Regions from separate parts of the Paenibacillus sp. PastF-3 genome, predicted to be linked through region 1. Evidence: predicted binding sites of a transcription regulator. Region 1 holds the regulator's gene; each other region holds the start of a gene.
The links. The regulator Rex, encoded in region 1, represses fermentation and respiration genes when NADH is low (regulators of the CRP and FNR family bind a similar motif). The targets are predictions, from matches to a motif close to TTGTGAAATATTTCACAA.

Region 1 (6,280 bases):
TCTGGGAGACGGTGGCTAGCGATACCGATTCTTGTCTGGGGCGCTCCTGTCCTTGGTTCCGTAAGTGTTATTACCATCGGGCAAAGCATGAAGCTGGTATTGCAGACGTAGTCATTACGAACCACTCTAAGCTTTTCGCAGATGTTAAGGCTGGGCACCAGCTACTTCCGGCTTATGAACATCTTGTAATTGATGAGGCCCATCATCTGGAGGACGTGGCTGGCAAGCATTTAGGCATGCATATGAAGCATTTCACGGTGGCACATACACTATCGCGTCTTTATAAGGATAGTCGAAATGGCCAACTTCCTACGCTTCGCCAAATGCTTCAGTCATCAGGCAGTGAGGAAGCTTCTGAATGGAGCGGAGTGATCGATAGAATCTATCCGGACCTGCTTACCATAAAAGAAACCTGGGATCTGCTTAGTGATAAACTATTCAGCCTCTTGCCGGAACGCAGCGATGCAGCAGCGGGAGAAGCTGGCCAGTTAGTCATGCGGCTACTTCCTACCCGTAAACCGAAAGATTGGGATGAATTGGTTGCTTTAGAGAATACTATGAATCTGACATTAAGCGAAATTATCCGTAAAGGTGATAAAATGCTTAATGAAATGCGAGATCAAGAAGGTCAATCTTCCTCAGATAGTCTAGTTACCGATATTAGCGGCTTATTTAAGGATTTAGCTTCAATACGTGAGCAAGTACGGTTTTTTATGGGATTAAACGATGAGAATGTAGTATATTGGCTGGAGGCGAATGGAAATTATCGCAGTAAATCGCTACAGCTGTATGCCGTTCCTGTTGATGTCAGTACTCAGCTTAAGGAGCTGTTTTTCGACAAAAAGAAAAGTATCGTGCTAACTTCGGCGACACTCTCTGTTGATAAATCGTTCCAGTTTATGATTGATAATCTCGGACTTAATGAAGCTGCGGAAGAGGGGCGTCTGATGACATCACTCCTGCCTTCTCCTTTTAAGTATCGGGAGCAGGCGCTGTTAGTTATTCCACGGGATTTCCCTAGTGTGAAGGGCAGTGTGGGCGATGCCCGATTTGTTGATACACTCGTACAATCACTAGCAGAAGCAGCGACTACAACACGCGGGCGGATGCTTGTCCTGTTTACTTCTTACAAGATGTTACGCCAGGTTTACGATCCTTTGAAAGAGGCTCTAGCCTCACAAGAGATCACGGTGCTGGGTCAAGGCGTGGAGGGGGGCAGCCGTAGCAAGCTGATCCGCCGTTTTCAGGACAGTGCAGCCTCTGTACTGTTAGGAACAAGCAGCTTTTGGGAGGGTGTTGATATTCCGGGTGAAGCATTAACATGCTTGGCCATCGTGAGGCTCCCGTTTCAACCGCCAAACCACCCCCTAGCGGAAGCGAAGTCTGAGTTATTACAAGCCCAGAAAAAGAATCCGTTCATGAAGTTGTCTGTTCCTCAGGCGGTTATTCGCTTTAAGCAAGGATTTGGAAGGCTGGTGCGGACAGCGCAAGATCGGGGTATTGTTATTGTGTATGACACCAGGGTGATCGAATCTCACTATGGGAAATATTTCCTCTATTCGTTGCCTGGCCCAAAAATGGAGCATATGCTTACGGATCAAATGGTTCCTCGTATAGCGGAGTGGTTGGAAGACGGAGGCGTTTCTTAAAAAGAACGTCATCGATCATATTAATCACTCTACAATGAAGGGCGGTATAAGAATACCGCTCTTCATTGAGACGAGGTACACGAATTAGTATAAGGTTAGTAAAGAATATTACTTACATTAGGAGGTAAATTATGAAATCGGAAAAAATATCAGAAGCCGTTGTTCGCAGACTTCCTGTGTACTTACGTTTCCTAAATGATCTTCAGAAACGTGAAATATTAACCGTTTCCTCTCAAGAGCTAGGACAGAAACTTGATTTGAATCCCGCTCAAATTCGCAAAGATTTAGCTTATTTTGGAGATTTCGGCAGAAAAGGTATCGGGTATGACGTAACTTATCTTATTGAGAAAATCCGTCATATTCTGAAGCTGGATCAACAACTGAATGTGGCTTTAGTGGGTGCCGGTAACCTTGGACATGCATTATCTAATTATAATGCTTATTTGAAAGATACTATGAAGATTACCGCTATATTTGATTCCTATGCGCCTAAGGTAGGGCGGAAAATCAACTCACTTACCGTTCAACCGATGGAGGAGCTTGGTCAGACGGTTCGTGAGCAAGGTATTCGAATTGGGATAATTACAGTACCTGATTCAGAAGCGCAGAATGTAGCGGATATTCTCATTGAGTCTGGCATTGAGGCGATTTTAAATTTTGCACCAGTGATTCTAAAAACACCATCGAATATCCGGGTTCATGCTGCTGATTTTACAACAGATTTGCAAAGCCTTGCTTATTATTTGAAGGATGGAAAGGAAGAAAGCAGAAATGAAGAGCAATAAAACGATTATCAAGGGCGGGCGTTTTCTTACTCCGGGAACGGATGAGCCGGTTCTTAGTGGATATATGACTATTGAAGATGATTTGATCACTTACATAGGAAAAGAAGAGCCTTTAATAGAAGACGATGTGCAAGTTGTTGATGGCAGTCGTCTGTTGTTTATGCCAGGTCTGGTAAACACGCATGGCCATGCCGCAATGTCATTGCTTCGTGGTTATGGAGATGACTTAGCGCTTCAGGTGTGGCTTCAGGAGAAGATGTGGCCGATGGAAGAGAAGTTCACCGGAGAAGATGTATACTGGGGAACCTCCTTGTCTGTACTTGAAATGCTGAAAGGTGGCACTACAACCTTCCTGGATATGTATGATCATATGGACCGAGTAGCGGAGGTCGTCGAATTATCAGGTATTCGTTCCGTATTAATGAGAGGCGTAATCGGTCTATGTCCAGAAGAAGTACAAAATCAGAAGCTTGCGGAAGCGGTTTCTTTTGCGCGTAACTGGCATGGTAAGGCTGAAGGTAGAATTACGACAATGATCTCGCCACATGCCCCATATACATGCCCACCAGACTTCTTTGTTAAGTTTGTGCAGGCGGCTCATGATTTGAATTTACCGATGCATACCCATATGTCCGAAACGAAACGCGAAGTGGAGCAGAATGTGGTGGATTACGGACTGCGACCAGTAGCGCATTTAGAGAAGCTTGGAATGTTCACACGTCCGTCTATAATCGCTCATGGTATTCATTTGAATGATGAAGAGATCGAGATACTGGCTCGTCATGATGTAGGTGTATCCCATAACCCTGGAAGCAATCTTAAGCTGGCTAGTGGAGTTGCTCGAGTTACGGATCTTCTAAAGGCCGGAGTGAAGGTGTCACTGGGTACAGATGGAGCGGCAAGTAATAATAATTTGGATATGTTTGAAGAAATGCGTCTTGCAGCACTCATCCATAAAGGTGTAAGTGGTGATCCTACGGCTGTTCCGGCTCCGGAAGCTCTACGTATGGCTACGGAGTATGGCGCGAAGTCTATCTTTTTAAATGATGTGGGTAGACTCGCTGTAGGTATGAAAGCTGACTTTATTGCTATTGATATAGACCAGCCGCATTTGCTCCCACACACAGATCTGTTGTCTCACGCTGTTTATTCTGCCAGTGCCAAGGATGTTGAGCATGTATGGGTGAATGGTAAACAGGTTGTTAAACATGGACAATGTGTAACGCTAGATGAGGAAGCCATCCGTCGTAAGGCGCAAGAAGCCTTTGATGGACTGCTTAAACGATAGTCTAAGATCATAACAAATAACTGAAAGGCTGTGACTTTCTGCAATTGCAAAGTTACAGCCTTTTGTGTTTCTGATCATTAGATCATTGAAAGAGATATGAAACTTTGGATAAACACACGGGTGTGTTATATAATCAAAAAAGATATATTACTAGAAAGGGAGCTGTACCTTGAAGAAAAGGAAAAAATGGATCCTCCTGGGGTCAGTTCTGATTCTGCTCCTTCTGTTCGGACTCATCCAGTTCTATGCTTATATTATGAAAGATCAATGGAACGAGCGAGATATCGCTAAGGATGTCGCCAAAACCAGCGCGGGTCTAACAGAGGTAACTAAAGCACAGAAATCCGTGTGGGATGAAAATGCAGTCTACTGGGTCTTAACAGGGAAGAATGAATCCGGGACCGAGTTGATGGTTTGGGTACGCTTTACTGTAGATGGGAAGTTTGCCGAAGGCGCCGACGCAGTATTCGCCGAGGAACTAAGTAAAGGGACCTCTGAAGAAAAAATGCGTAGTCTTATAAAAGCCGATCTCCCGGATATTAGCATTGAACGGTTGTTACCGGGGGTGTATAACGGAGAGTATGCTTGGCAGCTTTTTTATAAACAAAGCGGTCGGTATTATTATCAATTTTATCGGTTCTCAGATGGGGCTCGAATGGGTGAAGGATACAGTTTACCTAGCCGCTAAGTTAAACAAAATTACTTTAGGAGAAACAAGCGGACTATTTATGGTTCGCTTGTTTTTATATAACATATTAGATTGATACACTAAAAGTATACGTAATGTGATATACTATAAGAGTAGTTTTTATATATTGTCGTCAAAACCGCATACGAAAATAGGCCTGTTAATTAGAGATAAAGGCCTGTTTTTGTCGAAATAAATCAATATTTTTAATGAAATGGAAATATTTAAAAAATAAAATTTTAAATATATTCACACTTTTTATCATTTTCGTATATACACCTGTGATATACTACTGTTTGTAATTAGAAGAGTAGTAGTAGAACGTTAGGCTCTGATGAGCATTAACGGCTGTGATTTTGGATCATCCTGTTTATCGTTTTGTCATCTTTGAGAGGAGGACGTTTCTTGAAATTACGTCTTGTACCTGTACTGATAACGTCTCTACTGTCCGCTACGCTATTATTCGGAGGATTCTTTTTATATCGTCAGTTTGCTTTACAGGAACCACTCCAAAAGATAGTATCAGGCTATGAAGGAGTGAATACTTCACATATTAGTATTAACCGTGATGAGGTCACTTTGAAACTTGAATTACAGCCGGGCACGAATTTACGTGATCTGGTATCGTATGTTTCCAAAGAAGGAAAATCAGTGATTGAGGGACGTAAACTTAAACTGGATGTGGAGCAAAACTCCAGTGAATTATTGGATAATTACTGGGATAAAGCGTTGTTCTCTGTAGCTGAAGCGATGGAGAGCCGTAAATATACTCTTATACCTGCTGAACTTGATAGATTGAAAGAGCAGAATACCGACTATAAAGATGTGATAGCAACAACTGAAATCGACGACACAAACGTGTATGTAAGCTTGAGTAACGGGAAAGAAAGCAAATTTATAATTTTACCACGCAAACCTGCGACCTTGGGGGTATGGAATAATGCCTAAATACCTTAAAGAAATTTTAATCGGATTTATTCCTGTACTGTTTATTTTCATGGCTTTTTTAGGTATTAATATATTCCCTATAGTTATAGCAGCTGGGATGCTTACTGCACTACTTATCATTGCTCATTTACGTGGCGGGCTTACGGTGAACGCCGGTGCTGGAAAGAAACGCAAGAAGGAAGGACCTTCAAAACTCACTTTTGAAGAAATTGGTGGGCAAGACAATGCAAAGCAGGAGCTCCGTGAAGCACTCGATTTCTTGATCCGGCATGAGGAAATCAGTAAATTTGGGATTCGTCCTTTGAAAGGGATTCTGCTTACAGGCCCTCCAGGAACAGGTAAGACCCTTATGGCTAGAGCGGCAGCCCATTATACAAACTCAGTATTCGTAGCTGCATCAGGCAGTGAATTTGTGGAAATGTATGTGGGTGTCGGTGCTGGCCGTATTCGTGATTTGTTTAAGGATGCACGTACCCGTGCCGCTAAAGAGAACAAGCAAAGCGCTATTATTTTCATAGACGAAATTGATGTAATTGGCGGTAAGCGTGAAGGTGGGCAGCAGCGTGAATATGATCAGACCTTAAATCAGCTGCTGACTGAAATGGATGGTATTTATAATAATGAGACACCGCGTATTCTGTTGGTAGCTGCAACGAACCGCAAAGAGATGCTGGATTCGGCATTGCTACGTCCTGGACGGTTTGATCGTCATATTCAAGTGGACATGCCTGACAAGAAGGGCCGCAAATCGATTCTGGAATTGCATGCTAAGAATAAACCTCTTCATGAAGAAGTGAGTCTCGATAAAATCGCAGAAGAAGCCTATGGCTTTTCCGGTGCTCAGATTGAAAGTGTCATGAATGAGGCTGCGATTTATATGATGCGTGAGGACTTGACGAAAGTTGAGCAGCGGCATCTGTCG
Region 2 (6,280 bases), on a different contig from region 1:
TGCTATTAAGCAATCTTGTTTATCATCCAGCCAATAGATGGGGAAATGATCCTCTATCTGTTTTACCAGCTCTGACGATAAATCTTTTGGAGAAATAAGAAGATCGAGTGGCAAATGCAATAGCTCATTTGGGCTGCAATAATTTTTATTTTGGGTCAAGGTTACCTTATGTTCGATGTCTTGCGACCACAAATTATAGTAGTAAGGTGTCCATTTGGCGCTTAGGGGCGCCGCAAACGGAATGATTCCCGCCGCATGTAGATACCCCATCATATTCCCAGTTACAACGCCGATATTAGATTTTTGCTGACTAGAATACATCGTTGGGGATATCCCTTCAACCTTTTTGAACACTCGACTAAAATAAAACTCATCACTATATCCAAGAGCCTCTGCTATAAACTTCAAGCGAACGTCATCTTGCTGCAATAATTGTTTAGCCTTTTGAATCCGTAGCTGCGTAACAAACTCCATTGGACTTTGTATGTATTCCTGTTTGAAGGCCGAGGAAAAATAACTGGAGCTAAGGCCAGTAAGATCAGCTAAATGGGATAAAGACAAAGGCTTCGTGAAATTCTCTTCTATGTATTTTTTAATCTTGCTTAAATCTGTTTTTTGAGATTGCCTTTGCATGCTGTCACCTCTTTACTGCTTGGATGAATTGACTGAATCGGATGATTGATAATTATTCTCAATTATACTTTTGAATTGGGAGGGTGGCAATGGTTGGGAGTGTATAGCCTCGTAAAAAAAGACGCTCAGGGAAATCCCCTCGCGCCTTCTTTAAGTGTATCTATGGACATCTCTACCCTTAGTAGACCATCTTATTTTGAATCTACAACAGGAGCTGGAGCTGGAGCCGCAACTACCCCTTCATTCTTCTGCAAATTCTCCTTCACTTGATCAGCCCCTAAGGACTTCACAGGAGCACCGATGCTGAAACTGTCGATGATCTTCCCAAGTGTGGCTTGGTCAAAGTCTTCTTGAGCATACAGTTCAACAGTAAAGCCCTCTTGTTCCCAAATCACAATTCCATTAGCAAAATAGACCTTAGTTCCGTTGATTACTTCTGTTTTCACTTCTTCCGTAGTGCTGATCCCATTGTCGCCGCCCTTGGAGATTAGAAAATTAACAGCTTTATCCCCGGAGTTATACTGCACTTCAGCCATGCTGGTTCCCTGAAGAACAACATTCACAAACGCATAGTCTGCCATCCAGGTTGGTGCCGGGAAGTTCATGCCAAGCTCCGCACGTGCTTCATCCAGGCTCAACTTAGCTGCAACTGGCAATTCAATGGCAACATTCTCCCCGCCATTCCCCTCTTCAGATGAAGTCATTGACTGTCCAGCTTGGGGAATTTCCTTATCATATTGCGTGATTTCGAGATTTCCCACTTCAAACTTTGCCATGATCGACTGGAACATATCCTGTGCATAGGAGGTTGCAGAGAATGCTCCACCCACACAAATTACTGCACTGCCAATCACTATTGCATTTCTCCAGCTACTTTTTTTCATCGTTATCCCGTCCTTTTTCTCTGATTTGGGTTCAAGAGCTCCATGGTCCAGCTTGTATATCAAGCGGTTATAAATTCTTTCTTTGGCGGCGGTGTTATCCTGTTCGACATTCTCAAGCAGCTCTATAGTCTTGCTGAATTCGTTGAGATCATTTTTCTTATTCATGGTTGAATCCTCCTGCTTTTAAGGAAATATGCAGTTTTTTCAGACTTCTATGCAAAACGACGCCAATATTAGACTCACTGACACCCATGATCTGTGCGACTTCGGAATTTTTCAGTCCAGCCCCATATTTCATGGCAATGATATTACGTTCCTTCTCACGCAGCTTGGAGAGCGCCTTGAACAGTGCTTGATTATTATCCTCACGAATCGCCAGTTCCTCCGGAGACGGCTTGGGAAATATGAGCTCCAGCAAAGAATCTAGTGAGGTGTAGCTTCTTTTCTTCTGCCCCCGGAAGTAATCCGTCACAGCGTTCCTTACAATGGCAAACAGCCAAACCTCAAAATTCGATTTTTCTTCTGAAAAGCTATAATACTTACACATCACCGTCTCAAACACCTGACTGCAAATGTCCTCCGACACGTGGTGGTTATTAATACGATAGCTAATATATTTGTAAACACGTTTGTAATACGTATCATACATCCGAGTAAATTCCTCTTTTGACATGATGGCATCGCGTGATCTTTCTAAATTCTTATAACGGTCCACAGTACCCTGGATAACCTCCATCTCCACCCTCCTTCCACCTCCCCTTCATCAATAGCTAAACAAATTGCGCAATTTGTTGTGAAGAAACTTACATAAGTTAATACGTTGAAAAGCCCAAACCATTAACAAATGTTTTGATGATTGTGGGAGGGTGGGGAAAAAGGGTGAAGGATCACAATTTGCGAAAGCGGCGATACTTGAGTTGCGGGGTGGATATTTGTGTGGGAGAGAAGGGGAGAAGCTCAGCGCTATAATTCAATGATTTCATAGTTATGTACTTCAAGACTTTCAGAATCTATACAAAACACTTGTACATCCAGTGCATCTATAAGCTTTTCCATGTGATCTCTTTCTATATAACTGTTATCATAACATGTTCATTCCAAGTACCGTCTATTAACAGGATGTTTTGTATTTGCCCAATGGTATAACTCAATACTTCTCCCAAATCGCTCCTCCTGAAGCTGTCGATTTCATTTATAAGCGGATCACAACGCGGCCATTCCTTTTCAAAACAGCTCATTATAACTATACCAAAACACGGCTAGCAATGTTCTGGACTGCTGATATACCAACCTCTCTCGCGGAATTCATTCCAAAGATTCAGATTAAAAGACGATCAGTGATCTGCACTTTACAGAAACCGATCAATCTCATATTTTACGGTCCTCCTTCTCTAAATTCATACAAAAAAACCGAGAAAGGCACTTTATTTAAAAGTGTCTATTTCTCGGTTACCGTTTATTCATCCGTTACGTTAACTAGCTAGATTGCTCTTCCATCGCTCTAATCGATTCATCCACCTTTACCATCATGGAACATTCGACTCTTTTGCGGAAGATGTCACAGCTGAAGTCATAGGTTCCCACCAGGGAACCCGTCGCGTGCAGCGCGTTGGCAGGACAACCACCGCTGCAGTAGAGTTTCGCCCAGCAGTCTTTGCATTCCGGCTTCGAGTAGCAGTTGCTCTCTTTAAATTGACATTGCAGCTCAGGTTTTGTGATTCCATCCCAGACGTTTCCCATGCTGTATTCTTCATCCCCGACGAACTGGTGGCAAGGAAAAAGCTCTCCCCAGGGGGTGACCGCAAGATATTCGGTTCCTGAACCACAGCCAGTAATTCTCTTCTGGATGCAAGGCCCTTCTGAGAGGTCAAGCATGTAGTGATAAAAGGTAAACCCCTTGCCTTGTTCACCGCGACCGATCATTTCCTTGGCGAGAATTTCGTACTGGTTGTATATCTCCGGGAGGTCCTCCTCGGTAAGTGCATAGGGTTCTCTTGGATCACAAATGACCGGTTCCATCGAGAGCTTGTCAAATCCAAGGTCGGCGATATGAAAAATATCATTGGTGAAATCGACATTATTTCGAGTGTAGGTTCCTCGTACATAGTACTCTTGGTCTCCGCGCTTACGAACGAACTCTTGGAACTTCGGAAGAATGTGATCGTAGCTGCCTTTTCCGTTAACCGTCTTACGAAGCCGGTCATGAACCTCTTTTCTACCATCCAGGCTTAATACGACATTGTACATTTCCTGATTTAAAAACTCGGTGACTTCATCATTTAGCAGCATCCCATTCGTCGTGAAGGTGAAGCGGAACTTCTTTTTGAATTCTTGTTCTTTGCTTCTTGCATAAGCTACGATCTGTTTAACTACTTTCCAGGCCAAAAGCGGTTCCCCACCGAAAAAGTCGATGTCCAGGTTGCGATGATGACCCGAATTTTCAAGCAGGTAATCGATAGCTTTTTGTCCAACCTCATAGCTCATGATTGCTCTATCTCCGTTGTATTTCCCTTGGCTGGCGAAGCAATAGTCGCAGGATAGATTACAGGTATGTGCTACATTGAGGCAGAGCGCTTTGACATACGTTTTTCGTTTTTTTAAATCGAGCGAGAGGTTCTCGAACTCATCTTTTGTAAAGAGCTGACCATCATTTATAAGCTCCTCGATATCCGCGATGGTTTCTCGAATATCGCTCTCGGAAATGCTGGAATCCTGTTTATATCTTTCCAACATCGTTGTCACAATTTTTTCGACAGAAGTTTCCTCATAAAGCGCTATAATTTCATATGCTAGGTCATCCACAACATGTACCGATCCACTGTAAGTGTCGAGAACGATATTGTATCCGTTTAGTTTATATTGATGAATCATACTTGCTAATCAGGCTCCTTTTGCACACAAGTAGAAACGGCTTTACCATCCTGTAGAAGTAGCGTCCATTTCTTAAAAATAGCCGCCCATCAGCAGAGCAATGGGCGGTAAAATTCCGAATCCTATCTGTTCATTGCATTTTCACACTTCTGGTTTGCAACGCCGCAGGAAGTTTTACAAGCGGACTGGCAAGATGTCTGGCATGCGCCGCATCCGCCGTGTTTTGCGGTATCCATCAGTTTACGGGTGCTCAGTGTTACGATTCTTTTCACGATAAATAACTCCTTCTGTAATTTCTTGTGATCACTTTCACTTAATTTCCATGGAACATCGTAGCAACCTGACGTAAGTACGTCTATGATTCCCGTCACCTAGCAGAGCAGAGAGGGATTAAACATAAAAATCAACGCTCATTTTCGTGCAGTCTTTCATGCTTGTGATCGTAGGATGCCGTAGCAGGAACCAGAGTCAGAGCAATGCTAAAAAAGTGACCAAAGAAACAAAAAAGAGACGGCAATGATGCCATCTCTTTAACAACGATTTTTCCTCATACTTGTCCGTAAAGTCCAATAAATATAAGGATCTCATAACACTGTATCCTTTCTTACCAGTAGAGCGACACTCTCCGATTCCATATGCACCATATGCGAACATCCCTCTCATTATCATGGCTATTGTTATGGCGGGAAGAAGTTGCGTAGAATTAGGGATTTTTGTAGGAAGTGTTTCTTGAATATTCAATGAAGTTATTTATATTTATAATGTACTACGCCTTAGTTCATAAAAATATTGCACAATTGGATGCTTTAACTTCATCTTCTCGCTCATGTTCAACATCCGCTTTTTCCCAACTCGTCTGTCCACTAAAGCTAGAATATTCAATAAGATATCGTCGCTCTCTAAGCTCTCCTCTATGGAAATAGATAAATACTTAGTAGCTGTAACAATAAAATTTGATTTACTTAATGACGTCTGTGCTGACAAAAGCTCCTTTGCAACTTCTGATATTTTTCTGCTTCTTGCAATTACGATTAGCCGATCCTCCGGGATGATCCCCTTACTATCTTTTCTAACCGCTTCAATGTCTTCATGGTTAATAGGAATTTGGAGCTCTGAATCATTCTTAAGCTCCTGCTCCGTCTGATACCATCTAATGGAGCTAGTTCTATCATTCATATTGAGTACGTTCTTTTTATCTACCGAAATATAACAATTCCCTGATTTATCAGGTAAATAACGGTAACTGCTTGCGCGATATTCAACCCTGCCGTATAACGCAGGACAGAGAAAACTCTCCAGTTGTTGCTTCAATTTGCTCCAGGACATGGATCCTCCTATGTTTTATGTTATAAATACCTGCTCAGGCAGTCGTTCTATTATACAATACATAATACAATCCCACTAAAACCTGAATAATATATTGATATAAAAACAGAGGAACGACTTAAAATATTTGGTTTTTGTCCCCGCGGGAAGGGAAGTATATAGGTATTGTCAAGCGTTATCACGATAAGCACAAGGGAATGAATCACCCGGTCGAGATGTAAGTTAAAGGTGAAACGGTCGCTAGGATATGCAAGGTAACGAAAATTGGTCGTTCATCGCTGTACCTTCGTATTGCTGAATTGGGAATAAGCAGGGTAGAAAGTCGTCAAGCCTAACGGTTCGGCGGCTTTTTCCTTCGAACAACACTTTATCGCAACAATGCATTAATGTCCGATTGTACATCTATTCAGATTGAATGGACATGCCGAAAACCTAATAGCGGCGCGGGTTTGGATTGGTCATTACGAAAAACAGTATTTTCAAAATAGGACATATTCGCCATGTCTAGCGTATGTTTCACGACATGTTTTTTGCTAAAGCTTTCGTTTATCGATAATTCCTTATAC
Region 3 (6,280 bases), on a different contig from region 1:
AATGATTTTGAATACCGATCTTCGCAGATACGAAATTGCGGAACGTGTGGGTTATGAATCGCCGGAACATTTTAGTAAAATTTTCAAAAAATATTATGGAATTAGTCCAAGCGAATTGAAGAAGTAAAAACACTCATGACTTCGGTAGATATAGACATGTTCAGTACAACCCTCATTTCCTACAATTTAAGGTAGGAAGCATTTTGCGAAAAATGCTGAAAGAACAATGGAATGAGGGAGCCTGATGAATCAAACCGCAGTAGTAACCGAAAACCCGGCGACGCTGAAGGGGACACCGTACAAGCAAAACCGCTGGAAGAAAAACTTTTGGGGATATATGTTCCTCGTACCTGCCATTATTATTTTTATAATGTTCTTATGGGTTCCAATTTTTAAAGGCTTACTGTACAGCTTCTACCATGTTGATTTTGTTAAAGGAAACAGCTTCGTAGGCTTTGAGAACTACAGTAGAGCACTTAGTGATCCAGATGTCCTGACCGCATTAAAGAACACTGGGTATTATATGTTCCTATGTCTTATTATTGGATTCTGGGTTCCGATTGCTTTTGCCATCATGATCTCAGAGCTGAGAAAGTTTGGGGGCTTTGTACGTGTAGCGGCTTACCTTCCTTTCGTAATGCCTGGTGTGGTTCTCTATGGACTATGGAGATGGCTTTATGATCCGGTCGGCCCAATTAATGCATTACTAGGCACGTTGGGTGTGGACCAGGTTGCCTTTTTAACAGATACAAGATGGTCGATGATTTCTCTTGTGTTTATGGAGACATGGCAACAGTTCGGATCAGGGATGCTAATATACTTGGCTGCTGTACTTAGTATTCCAAGAGATTGGTATGAAGCCGCTGAAATTGATGGAGCTGGTGTGTGGGCACGTATAAAGTACATCACCTTGCCTTCACTCCGTAATTTAATCTTTTTGATGCTAATACTACAAGTTATTGGTACTTCACAAGGGTATCAGTCACAGATGGCACTGCTTGATGGTGGGCCGAATAACACTACGCTTACCTATGCGCTGTTGATCGTAAAATATGCTTTTACAAGACTCGATTATGGAACAGCTACTGCGCTTGGCATGTTAATGTTCATTGTCCTGGGTGGTTTGGGCATTTTACAGTTCAAGCTTAACAAGGAGGACTACTAAGATGAAGAGCGCAGATAGAGGAATTCTTTCAGAACACGATTTGAAAAAAACAAGTAATAAGATCGTTTATGGTTTGATGTGCGTAGTCATTTTGGTTATGGTTTTTAGCATGCTGTACCCGATTTGTATGACGTTATTCAACGGGTTGAAGTCGAATCAAGAAGTGAATTCATTCCCGCCGCATTTTTTCCCTCAGGAATGGCACTTCAGTAATCTTAAAGACGCGATGAATTACATTGATCTACCCATGTTCCTTAGAAACACCATTTATATCTTTTTAGGGAATATGGTCGTGACGCTTGTCGTATTGGGAATGTCAGCTTTTAGTATTTCTCGTATGAATGTTCCTTACAAAAGAGCGATTTATTTCTTCTTTCTGATGACATTATTTATTCCGGCGACCAGTTACATGATTCCGAACTTTGTCAATCTGAAGGAGCTTGGATTGCTAAATCAGTACGCGGCCTTTTGGTTGCCAGCGGGAGCGAACACGTTTTACTTTCTATTGCTGAAGAACTTTTTTGACGGAATTCATCCAGAAATCTTTGAAGCAGCACGAATTGATGGGGCCTCTGAGCCGAGAAGCTTTTTCTCCATTGCCGTGCCACTATCCGTTCCGATTTTTGCTACATTAGCAATCTTTATCTTTTCTACTGCATGGAACGACTGGTTCTGGCCATCTTTGGTTATGCACAGTGAAGAGAAATATACGCTTGCGACAGCCATTTATAAATACGTTATTAATGTGAAGGCACTCAATACTAATATTAAGTTTGCAATCCTGTTTATAGTATCCTTGCCTCCAATCCTTGTCTTCTTGATTTTCCAGAAATTCATTATGCGTGGGGTTGCTTTGTCGGCCGTGAAAGGATAAGCAATTATCGACGAATTTACCCATGGATCGTAAACATGCACATGAAAGGAATATAAATGCACCTCGTTTGTAAACGGTTTCTAATTTATGATCGATAGGTAAGATAATTATGAACTGAAAAGGGGAGTTTCAATGCGTAAGTACTCTAGCGTTCTACTAAGCGTACTTGTAGCCGGATCGTTGCTATCTGCTTGCAGCGGCAACAATAACGGAAACACAGCGGGGAACAAAGGCGGGGAAGCATCTACTGCGCCAACAAATGCGGTAACGGATAATACAGCAACTGCTACGGATGCGCCAGTGGAGGACATTACTCAAAGAAAAGTGACGATCAAGATCCACTATCCAACACCTGACTTGACTGAAGTGAGAGCGCAAGAAGATGACAAGATTAAGCGTTTCCAAGCTGAATATCCTAATGTTGAAATTGTTAAAGATGACTGGCAGTACAATGTAAGTGAAATCGGAATTAAAATGGCTGCGAATGAAGCACCAACCTTCTTTAACACCTACGCTACAGAAGCTAAATTCCTGGTGGAAAAGGGCTGGGTTGCTGACATTACGGATCTTTGGAACAAATATGAATTTAAGGATCAAATTAACCCAGTACTGCAAAATCAATTCATCATTGATGGTAAAGTTTTCGGCGTAACTCAAAAAGGTTATGTAACAACTACTATGATCAACAAAAAAATGCTGGATGACAAAGGCGTTGCAGTCCCACCAATGGATTGGACTTGGGATGATATGCTGAATACGGCTAAAGGCGTAGCTGATGTCAAAAAAGGCATTTCCGGTATTGCTCCAATGGGTAAAGGTAACGAAGCAGGCTGGAACTGGACCAACTTCCTGTTTGAAGCTGGCGGTGAAATTCAAAAGGTTGAAGGCGGCAAGGTTGTAGCTACATTTAATTCCGACGCTGGTGTTAAAGCACTGGATTTCTACAAAAAACTTAGATGGGAAGCTAACGCGATTCCTCAGGACTGGGCACTTGGCTGGGGCGATGCTGTAGGCGCATTCCAACAAAGTCGTACAGCTATGGTAATGGCTGGATCCGATGGCGTAATCGAGCAAGCACTGAATCAAGGCGGACTGAAACCTGAGGATGTGCTCACATATCCAATGCCTGCTATGGAAAAAGGCGGTAAGCACACCGGGGTACTTGGTGGTGATTACCTCGTTATTAATCCGAATGCAACACCAGATGAGCAAGAAATGGCATTCCGTTATATCACATTTGATTACTTCTCTGATAAAGGTTTGGAAGCCCTGGATGCAGTTCTTCAACAACGTACAGCTGATGGCAAATACTTTATCCCGCCACTCTTAGATTATTACTCCGCAGATTCTGAGTTTGGTAAGAAGACCAAAGCGGTTTATGACAAGTACACAAATGTATACCAATATAGCCCTGATATTATGGGACTTTTGGATGGTAAACCTGAAGCTCAATACAACACACAGGACTATTACGCAACTATGTCCAATGTTATTCAAGAGCTGTTCTCCAAAAAAGGAACGGATTCCAAGAGCCAGCTAGAAGCAGCAGCTAAAACAGTGCAAGAGAAATTCTTTGATACGATTAAAGCGGAATAGGCAAGTGAAAAAATCGGTCCCTGTGGGCCGATTTTTTTGTTGTGATGATTTATAAATTTATAAATTATCAGAAATAGTGATAATCAACTGGAAATTATTATGGCGTAGGAAAATCGTAATTTTTTGTGCTGTAAGGGATGGTTTTTTTGAGTGAATATTTAGAGATATGGGATAAAATGGGTCTGGTATTTTGCTTATCAAAGTATAATTCTAAGATTTTAAGGGATTTATACTACATAATATGGTAAAAAGACTATTATATGATCGAATGAAAGCGCTTTGAAAACAAATCAAAAAAACTTTATACTTTGTGAAAGATTTCACTATACAAGGTAGAAATCATGTGATAAGATAAATGTGTAGAGAAAAACAACTAAAAATTGACAGGAGGACGAGGGAGATGGCAGTTAAGAATGAAGTCGCCGCCCAAGTTAAACAAGTTACCGCTGAAGAGTATATACAGAATTTAGTGGATAAAGCGAAAAAAGCGCATGAGGCGTTCATGGCGCTAGATCAAGAGCAAGTTAACACAATCGTTCATGCAATGGCGTTGGCTGGACTCGACAAACATATGTACCTCGCAAAATTGGCCGTCGAAGAAACAGGACGCGGCGTATACGAAGACAAAATTACGAAGAACATCTTCTCGACAGAATATATCTGGCACGGAATTAAATATGATAAAACAGTAGGCGTTATTGAAGATAATCCATATGAGAACTTTCAAAAAATTGCTGAACCCGTCGGAATCGTTATGGGCATCACTCCAGTAACCAACCCAACATCCACCACGATGTTTAAAGCGTTGATTTCGATTAAGACACGGAACCCTATTATATTCGGTTTCCACCCATCTGCGCAAGAGTGTAGTGCTGCAGCAGCTAAAATTCTTCGTGATGCAGCCGTGAAAGCTGGCGCACCTGAGAACTGTATCCAATGGATTGAAATGCCAACAATGGACAAGACAAATGCTTTGATGAACAACCCAGACGTTGCTCTTATCCTGGCAACTGGCGGATCTGCAATGGTAAAAGCAGCTTATAGCTGTGGTAAACCTGCTCTTGGTGTAGGCCCTGGTAACGTACCAGCCTTCATTGAAAAGAGTGCTGATATTGATCAAGCGGTAACGGACATCATTCTTTCTAAAACATTCGATAATGGTATGATCTGTGCTTCCGAGCAAGCGATTATTATTGAAGAACCAATCTTCGACCAAGTGAAGAAGAAAATGATCGCTAATGGCTGCTACTTTGTGAATAAAGAAGAAGCTGGTAAGCTGACTAGCGGTGCAATGAACGTTGATAAATGTGCGGTTAACCCAGCAATCGTTGGTCAATCGGCAGTGAAGATTGCTGAAATGTGTGGCATTCAAGTTCCTGCCGGCACAAAGATTCTGGTAGCAGAACTCGAAGGCGTAGGCACTAAATACCCGTTATCTGCAGAAAAATTAAGCCCGGTTCTTGCTTGCTATAAAGTTAAGAATGCTGATCAAGGTATCGAACGCGCAGCTGAAATCGTTGAATTTGGCGGTATGGGTCATAGCTCGGCTATCCACTCCAACAACGAAGAAGTGATCATGAAGTTCTCTAACCGTCTACAAACAGGACGTATTCTCGTCAATTCGCCTTCGACACATGGCGCTATCGGCGATATCTATAACACTAATATCCCTTCACTGACACTGGGCTGTGGATCTTATGGTCGCAACTCCGTATCGCAAAACGTTACAGCAATCAATTTGATCAACGTGAAAAGGGTGAATCGTCGTACCGTGAATATGCAATGGTTTAAAGTACCTGACAAGATTTATTTTGAAAAAGGCGCTACTCAGTACCTGACCAAAATGCCTGATATTACACGTGTTGCAATTATCACTGACCCAATGATGGTTAAGCTTGGATATGTTGAAAGAGTTGAGCATTACCTGCGTCAACGCCAAACTCCTGTAGCTATCGAAGTGTTCTCTGAAGTTGAACCAGATCCATCGACAACTACAGTTGAAAAAGGTACTGCAATGATGAATAGATTCCAACCGGACTGCATCATCGCACTTGGCGGCGGTTCTCCAATGGATGCTGCAAAAGGAATGTGGTTATTCTATGAACATCCAGATGCAGACTTTAACGGTCTGAAACAAAAATTCATGGATATCCGTAAACGGGTATACAAATTCCCTAAACTAGGTAACAAAGCTAAGTTTGTAGCGATTCCAACTACTTCGGGTACTGGTTCGGAAGTCACATCTTTCGCAGTTATTACCGATAAAACAACGGAACAGCACACTAAATATCCTTTGGCTGACTACGAATTAACTCCAGACGTAGCTATCATTGATCCTGAGTTCGTCTACAGCTTGCCAAAAACGGCTGTTGCTGATACAGGGATGGACGTATTGACACATGCTATCGAAGCTTATGTATCTGTTATGGCGAGTGACTACACTGATGGTTTGGCTATCAAAGCGATTCAATTGGTGTTCCAATATCTAGAAAGATCCGCACTCCAAGGTGACAAGCTTGCTCGTGAGAAAATGCACAATGCTTCGACATTGGCTGGTATGGCTTTCGCGAATGCGTTCTTGGGTATTAACCACAGTTTGGCGCATAAATGGGGCGGACAGTACCACACCGCTCATGGTCGTACTA
Region 4 (6,280 bases), on a different contig from region 1:
TTTTATGAGATCATCCGCAAGCTTGACCCTGGATTAATTAGCCTGGAAATCGCAGAGACATTGATTCTAAATATCCAATCGGGCAATACCCAGTTTCGTTTATGCGGGATGGACACTGCAGAATTTCCAAGAATCCATTACATGGATCATCCAAACATCCAAAAGATACGCATGAAGAACACACTTTTGAAGCGAATATTTAAACATGTGGTTTTTGCGGTTTCTTCGTTGGAAACTAGACCTGTACTCACAGGTGTTTCACTTCAAATAGATAATCACAATATTCGCGTAGTCGCCACTGATGGCATCCGCCTTGCTCAGCATGTTGTGGAAAACGTAGAAGATTACGAAGCAAGTCCTTTAAATGTCATTATACCGGGCAGCACTATTCAGGATCTTTTAAAAATGATAAACGATAATGAGGGCAGCAGCACCCAAATCGAGATAGGTCAGAAACAAATCAGATTTATTTCTGATGGCTTGAGGGTTCAGTCTGCGCTACTAGAGGGCACATATCCCTTTGTCGATCATTTAATTCCGCAGGTGTACCTCTCCGAAGTGATTGTTAATACAGAGCGTTTGTTGCTTGTCGTTGAACGTATTGCTATATTGGCTGGTGAAAGTGTAACGCTCGGTGTACTTCCCTCCGGTATACTTCATTTAATATCCTGGACCGCCGACGTAGGTGAGGCAAAAGAGGAGATTCCATTGGAGTATCTAGAAGGTGAATATTTTCGAGCAGCTTTTAACGGGAAATATTTCAGAGACATCCTTCGGGCGATTGATAGTGAGACGCTTATCATAAGGTTTGCTGGAAAAGAAAGACCACTGGTGATACAGCCTGTAGACATGACTTCATCCACACTTTTTTTAATTACACCAATGAGGACGCAGGATGGAGGATAGTCATATGAGCTTGCTAAGAAGAGTTCTTTTCGTTGAAAAATATTATATTAATTACTTGGAGGGATGATCTGTGAATCTGTTTCAGATGGGATCAAAGCCGCTTGGGACCGAAAGAATCACGACATTTTTAGAGGATAATTATGTGAGTATCGGATATCCCGGAATAGGGGATTTGGAGAACATCAGTAAAGTGGAGCTCCGCGATCGGATGATTCATACATACCAATACAGTGAGTTGGAGCTTACAGAACATTTACAAGCCATTCATCTGTTCGTACATACGATGCAGGATGGTGATTATGTGCTGGTGTGTGATGGAGATTGGGTACATCTAGGTGATCTTGGCGATTATTTTTACAATGAATTATTTGACGCGCCAGACCTCGGTACATGCCATCGACGTGGTGTAACTTGGCTGAAAAGTCTTCCTATAACCGATCTAAACGTAGAGGTAAAAGAATTTCTTAGCGATAGTGGGATAGTTAAACAGTATAAGGGGCCGATGCCTAGTGCTCGTGTGGATCTGTGGATTACAGGTTCTTCTGATTCAGAGCAAGCGGTGATTAATCGAGTGCATGTGGATGAAGAGACTATATCAATGGCGCTCGATATTTTGAAGGAAGCTCTTGTTAGTGAGAGCGCCGAACGACGGGAACGAGCAGCGATTGCAATTCTTCAGTATGCTAAGTAGTGGAAAGAGGTTTAAGCTCCTCATCCTTAGTAAAAAAAGCGTTCCGTCCGAACTTCAATATCGGATGAAACGCTTTTGTTATATCTATCGATATCTTCCTGTAACCCTTAGATAAATTCAACGAATTCATTGACCGGCTTGCGATAGCCACGTGGTCTGATTTTATGTTTCTTGTCTTTGCCAATTGTAATCAGCATAACCGGTACCATATGATCGGGTAGATTTAAAGTGGATTGAATGGCTTCCGGATCAAAACCGATCATCGGGCAGGTATCCCAGCCTTTATCTTTGGCAATCAGCATGAAGTGCATGGCAGACAGGGAGGCATTTCGTATCGCTTCATCTCTTTGAAAAGCATCCTTTCCTGCGTAAGCATTGTTAATCGTTTCAATCTCTGCATCATAATCCTCTGGGCTCATCGCCCCTAAAGCTTTAAGTCCACCGTAGATTTCTGGAGCTTTCAAATAAGCATGTTTATCTCCGAGTACTACAATTACCGCTGAGGCGGAATGTATTTTATATTGACCGTAAGCCGCCTTACGAATCTCTTCTTTTAAATTCTCATCAGCAACCACTTTATAATTGGTATGTTGAAGATTATAAGCCGATGGAGCCAATCTGGCGTAAGAGAACATTTCCTCTAGTTCATTCTGAGGGATCTTCACCCCTTCAACAAAATTCATAGCAGACCTGCGGGATTCAATTAAATCTGTAAAAGTGCTCATGAGTTATTCCTCCATATGTGTATGTATTTGCTTGTTAATTATAAATAGGTGATATTTATAAATGAACTAACTATTAGTTACTAACTCAAAATAGCACAGTTAATTATATTCGTCAATGATTAAATTCATTTCATTTACATTCAGCTATCGAAGTACTTTGGAGTGTCGAAGAATAAATACTACGTTGTAAAATATTAGGATGTAAATTAGGATATTAGGATATAAAAAATTTAAATTGCTTTTATTAATGAAAGGGTGGGAATGTTGAACGATACTAGAGCGCAGTTGATAATAGACCTGCAAAGAATTGAAGAGAACGATTACGATCTTAGAAGTGGGGAGCAATTAAGGGATTATGTGAAATTGATGCTTGAGTACATAGGAGATCCTCAGCCGAAGCTAAGAGATGACTTGATCTATTCCACCTTCTACAAATGGATTAACGAGAAACAATGGTTTAGTGATGCGGAGCTTCGTGAGCTGCTCCTGATTCTTCTTGATGAGCAGCATTTGTTCTATCACATTGGCAGTAAGGACGATTCGGCTGTGTTCACCAGAACATTTTCTGTACTGGTCGTTGCGCTTATTCTTCAGCGGCATAGTGAACAGGGGTTGTTAGATAGCGCTGCGTTTACAAATGTGAAGGAATCCTTGATTAGATATTATGAGGAAGAACAGGATTTACGAGGATTTACACCTGAAGCAGGCTGGGCACACGCTGCGGCCCATGGCGCAGATGCTTTGGATGAACTGGTACTGTGCTCAGAGAGTGATGCAACGATCCGGGAAGAGGTTCTGGCAGTGATCCAAAGGATGCTTTACAACGATCAGTACATATTTAGTGATGAAGAGGATGAACGGATCGCTACGATTGTAGCTACAATGATAGATCATCATTTACTTGCAGAGCTGTCTATAGTGGATTGGATCGGAAGTTTGGAGCAATGCGGAGGGTGGCCGCGAAGTCGTAACAAGTATGTCGCTCGTGTGAATACAAAGAATTTCCTTCGTTCACTTTATTTTAGGTTGCTTCCAAAGAAGAATCCGGATATGGTATCCGTTATATTGAAGGCGGAAATGAATTTGAATGAATTTACTGAATAAGCATTTACTCAATAAGCATTTACTCAATCAAATGTGTATAAATGATATCAAGAATTTTAACTATCCCGTTTTAATGTAATAAAAATCACAAAACTTTAGAGAAATTCAAAAACTTTGTGACATTTATAACTTGATAAGTGCTATAATAGAAATATGGCGTCACAAGTTATTATTTTTTTATTACTACTAAGCAGCAAAGCTTATTTGCAGAGGAGATTCGGATATGTCAGAAACAATCACTCAAACAACCCCTGAACAAGAATCACCAAAATTAGCTGTCACTCAAGAACAAATGAATGTTCTGGAGCAGCTATTGAAACCTGAAGTTCAGGAATCGTTAACGGTTCTAGTGGAACAGTTGCCAAAATTAACAGAGCTTGCCGGCGTGCTCACAAAGTCATATGACTTTGTTCAAACTGTCGCTGCGGATGAAGTCTTGAAAAGTGATACGGTAAGTGCAATTAAAGAACTTGCTGAACCTGTGGTGCATTCGGCGAAGAATATGGCAGCTACAGTGATCGAAGCGCAAGATCGTGCGAATGAAAGCAAAGAAGTGATCGGTGTATTTGGTCTAATGAAGATGCTTAAAGATCCACAAGCACAGAAGCTTTTCCGTTTTGTAAATGCTTATCTTCAAGTCGCCGGCGAACGCATTCAGCAGAAATAATATTTTTTATATCTCATTCGTAAGGACGGAGGAAACATCATGTCTAAACATATTGTCATTCTAGGAGCAGGTTATGGTGGTCTACTAAGCGCCTTAACTGTACGCAAGTACCTGAAGAAAGACGAAGCTAAAATTACAGTCGTTAACCAATATCCTACACATCAAATTATTACAGAATTACATCGTCTTGCAGCGGGTAGTGTTGCAGAGGGTGCTGTTGCTATGCCACTGGCTAAGCTTTTTGCCGGCAAAGATATCGACCTGAAAATCGCAAAGGTTAACTCTTTTTCTGTTGAGAACAAACAAATTACACTATCTGATGGTGTGACATTGTCCTATGATGCTCTAGTTGTGGGTCTTGGAAGCACTACGGCTTATTTCGGCATTCCAGGTCTTGAGCAATACAGTATGGTATTGAAATCGGCAGCGGATGCTAACAGAATTCATCGTCATATTGATGAGCGTATCCGTGAATATGCGAAGTCTAAGAATCCAGCAGATGCAAGCATCCTAATCGGCGGCGGTGGCTTAACAGGTGTTGAACTTGTTGGTGAAATCGCTGATGTGTTGCCAACACTCACTAAGAAATATGGCGTAGATCCTAAAGAAATTAAACTGATGCTCGTTGAAGCAGGTCCTAAGATTCTTCCAGTATTGCCAGATGCACTGATCGAACGTGCAGTGGCTAGCTTAGAAAAACGTGGTGTTCAATTCTTGACAGGTCTACCTGTTACGAATGTAGCGGATAATGTCATTGACTTGAAAGATGGTCAAAAAATTGTTGCTAACACCTTCGTATGGACTGGCGGCGTACAAGGAAATCCACTGATTGGTGAATCCGGTCTTGAAGTGAACCGTGGTCGTGCAACGGTAAATGAATTCTTGCAATCCACATCTCACAAGGATGTATTCGTTGCTGGCGACAGCGCTGTTGTCTTTGCCGAAGATGGTCGTCCATATCCACCAACTGCACAAATCGCTTGGCAAATGGGTGAATTGATCGGGTACAATCTTTATGCATACTTGAAGGATAAATCATTTGAATCCTTTAGTCCGATCAACTCAGGTACGCTTGCCAGCTTGGGTCGTAAAGACGGTGTAGCCATCGTTGGTGCTAGCTCAACACCGCTAAAAGGCTTGCCTGCAACCTTGATGAAGGAAGCAAGTAATATTCGTTACTTGTCTCACATTAAAGGATTGTTTAGCTTAGCTTATTAATTGTATTATTGGAAAACCTGCTCTAAATAGAGCAGGTTTTTTTTGTTGATCTCTAGTGGTTTCTACCATGAATTGTTAATGATTGTCCTGGTACGTAGTAATCATTTTTGATATACTATATTGGCTAATATTAACAGTGGAAATAGGGGAGGATTACGTGATGTTATTCCGACAAAACGATGTCATTCTGTTTCAAGGCGACAGTATAACGGATTGGGGTCGCAATTATGAAGATGCGTCATCGCTTGGTGTAGGCTATGCATTGATGATCGCCGCTCGTCTGGGGCATTTATATCCTGAGAAGAATCTTACGTTTTATAATCGTGGAATTAGCGGAAACCGTGCAGTAGATTTGCAGGAACGCTGGGAGAAGGATTGCCTGAATCTGAAGCCGACTTGGGTATCCTTATATATTGGGATTAACGACACTTGGCGCCGCTTTGATTCTGGTCAGGAAACAACGCCTGAACAATTTGAAGCTGCCTATCGTGACCTGATCGAACGCACGCAGCATTCGCTGGCTGCTAAATTAGTCTTAATCGAGCCATTCGTGTTGCCTGTCCCAGAAGATCGTAAAACCTGGCGCCAGGATCTGGACCCTAAAATTCACATTGTTCGTGAACTGGCACGTGAATATGGTGCATTGCTTGTTCCGCTGGATGGCCTGTTTGCTGCGGCATCCGTGAAAGCAGAACCTGCTTATTGGGCTCCGGATGGAGTACATCCATCACCTGCGGGTCATGCGCTTATTGCAGAGGCTTGGCTTAAGACGGTAGGCGCAATTCAAGCTTAATCGTCTGATCGTATCACTACATATTTACTTGATTCTATAAGACTAGAACCACTCATTAAAGGAGCAGGTTATAGTCTTTTTTTTAAAAATATAAGAATTTATATGTTCCATGTTATAAATTATCCTTATATTTCTCGCTTAAACACTTGTCGCCCCTATAGGGATGCGAAAGCGTT

Region 2: scfA (six-cysteine ranthipeptide SCIFF) is a predicted target of Rex. The motif match lies at 4,686-4,703, and genes of this name have one in related genera.
Region 3: adhE (bifunctional acetaldehyde-CoA/alcohol dehydrogenase) is a predicted target of Rex. The motif match lies at 3,944-3,961, and genes of this name have one in related genera.
Region 4: M2444_RS28740 (helical membrane plugin domain-containing protein) is a predicted target of Rex. The motif match lies at 3,500-3,517, and genes of this name have one in related genera.

The regions. Positions count from the first base shown of each region.
Region 1 covers NZ_JARXWM010000002.1:591,189-597,468, reverse strand. Annotated here, with positions in the region: gene dinG (ATP-dependent DNA helicase DinG) at 1-1,649, shown strand, start outside; gene M2444_RS06695 (redox-sensing transcriptional repressor Rex) at 1,781-2,434, shown strand; gene M2444_RS06690 (amidohydrolase) at 2,421-3,722, shown strand; gene M2444_RS06685 (cell wall elongation regulator TseB-like domain-containing protein) at 3,892-4,410, shown strand; gene M2444_RS06680 (hypothetical protein) at 4,816-5,358, shown strand; gene M2444_RS06675 (AAA family ATPase) at 5,351-6,280, shown strand, end outside.
Region 2 covers NZ_JARXWM010000027.1:65,204-71,483, forward strand. Annotated here, with positions in the region: gene M2444_RS31295 (helix-turn-helix domain-containing protein) at 1-633, opposite strand, end outside; gene M2444_RS31300 (hypothetical protein) at 825-1,682, opposite strand; gene M2444_RS31305 (sigma-70 family RNA polymerase sigma factor) at 1,675-2,253, opposite strand; gene scfB (thioether cross-link-forming SCIFF peptide maturase) at 2,994-4,388, opposite strand; gene scfA (six-cysteine ranthipeptide SCIFF) at 4,511-4,660, opposite strand; gene M2444_RS31320 (SF0329 family protein) at 5,145-5,714, opposite strand.
Region 3 covers NZ_JARXWM010000003.1:143,474-149,753, reverse strand. Annotated here, with positions in the region: gene M2444_RS07950 (response regulator) at 1-127, shown strand, start outside; gene M2444_RS07945 (carbohydrate ABC transporter permease) at 245-1,165, shown strand; gene M2444_RS07940 (carbohydrate ABC transporter permease) at 1,167-2,039, shown strand; gene M2444_RS07935 (ABC transporter substrate-binding protein) at 2,172-3,635, shown strand; gene adhE (bifunctional acetaldehyde-CoA/alcohol dehydrogenase) at 4,036-6,280, shown strand, end outside.
Region 4 covers NZ_JARXWM010000021.1:96,178-102,457, reverse strand. Annotated here, with positions in the region: gene dnaN (DNA polymerase III subunit beta) at 1-906, shown strand, start outside; gene M2444_RS28755 (hypothetical protein) at 977-1,597, shown strand; gene M2444_RS28750 (nitroreductase family protein) at 1,705-2,322, opposite strand; gene M2444_RS28745 (DUF2785 domain-containing protein) at 2,587-3,426, shown strand; gene M2444_RS28740 (helical membrane plugin domain-containing protein) at 3,650-4,093, shown strand; gene M2444_RS28735 (NAD(P)/FAD-dependent oxidoreductase) at 4,133-5,311, shown strand; gene M2444_RS28730 (SGNH/GDSL hydrolase family protein) at 5,472-6,104, shown strand.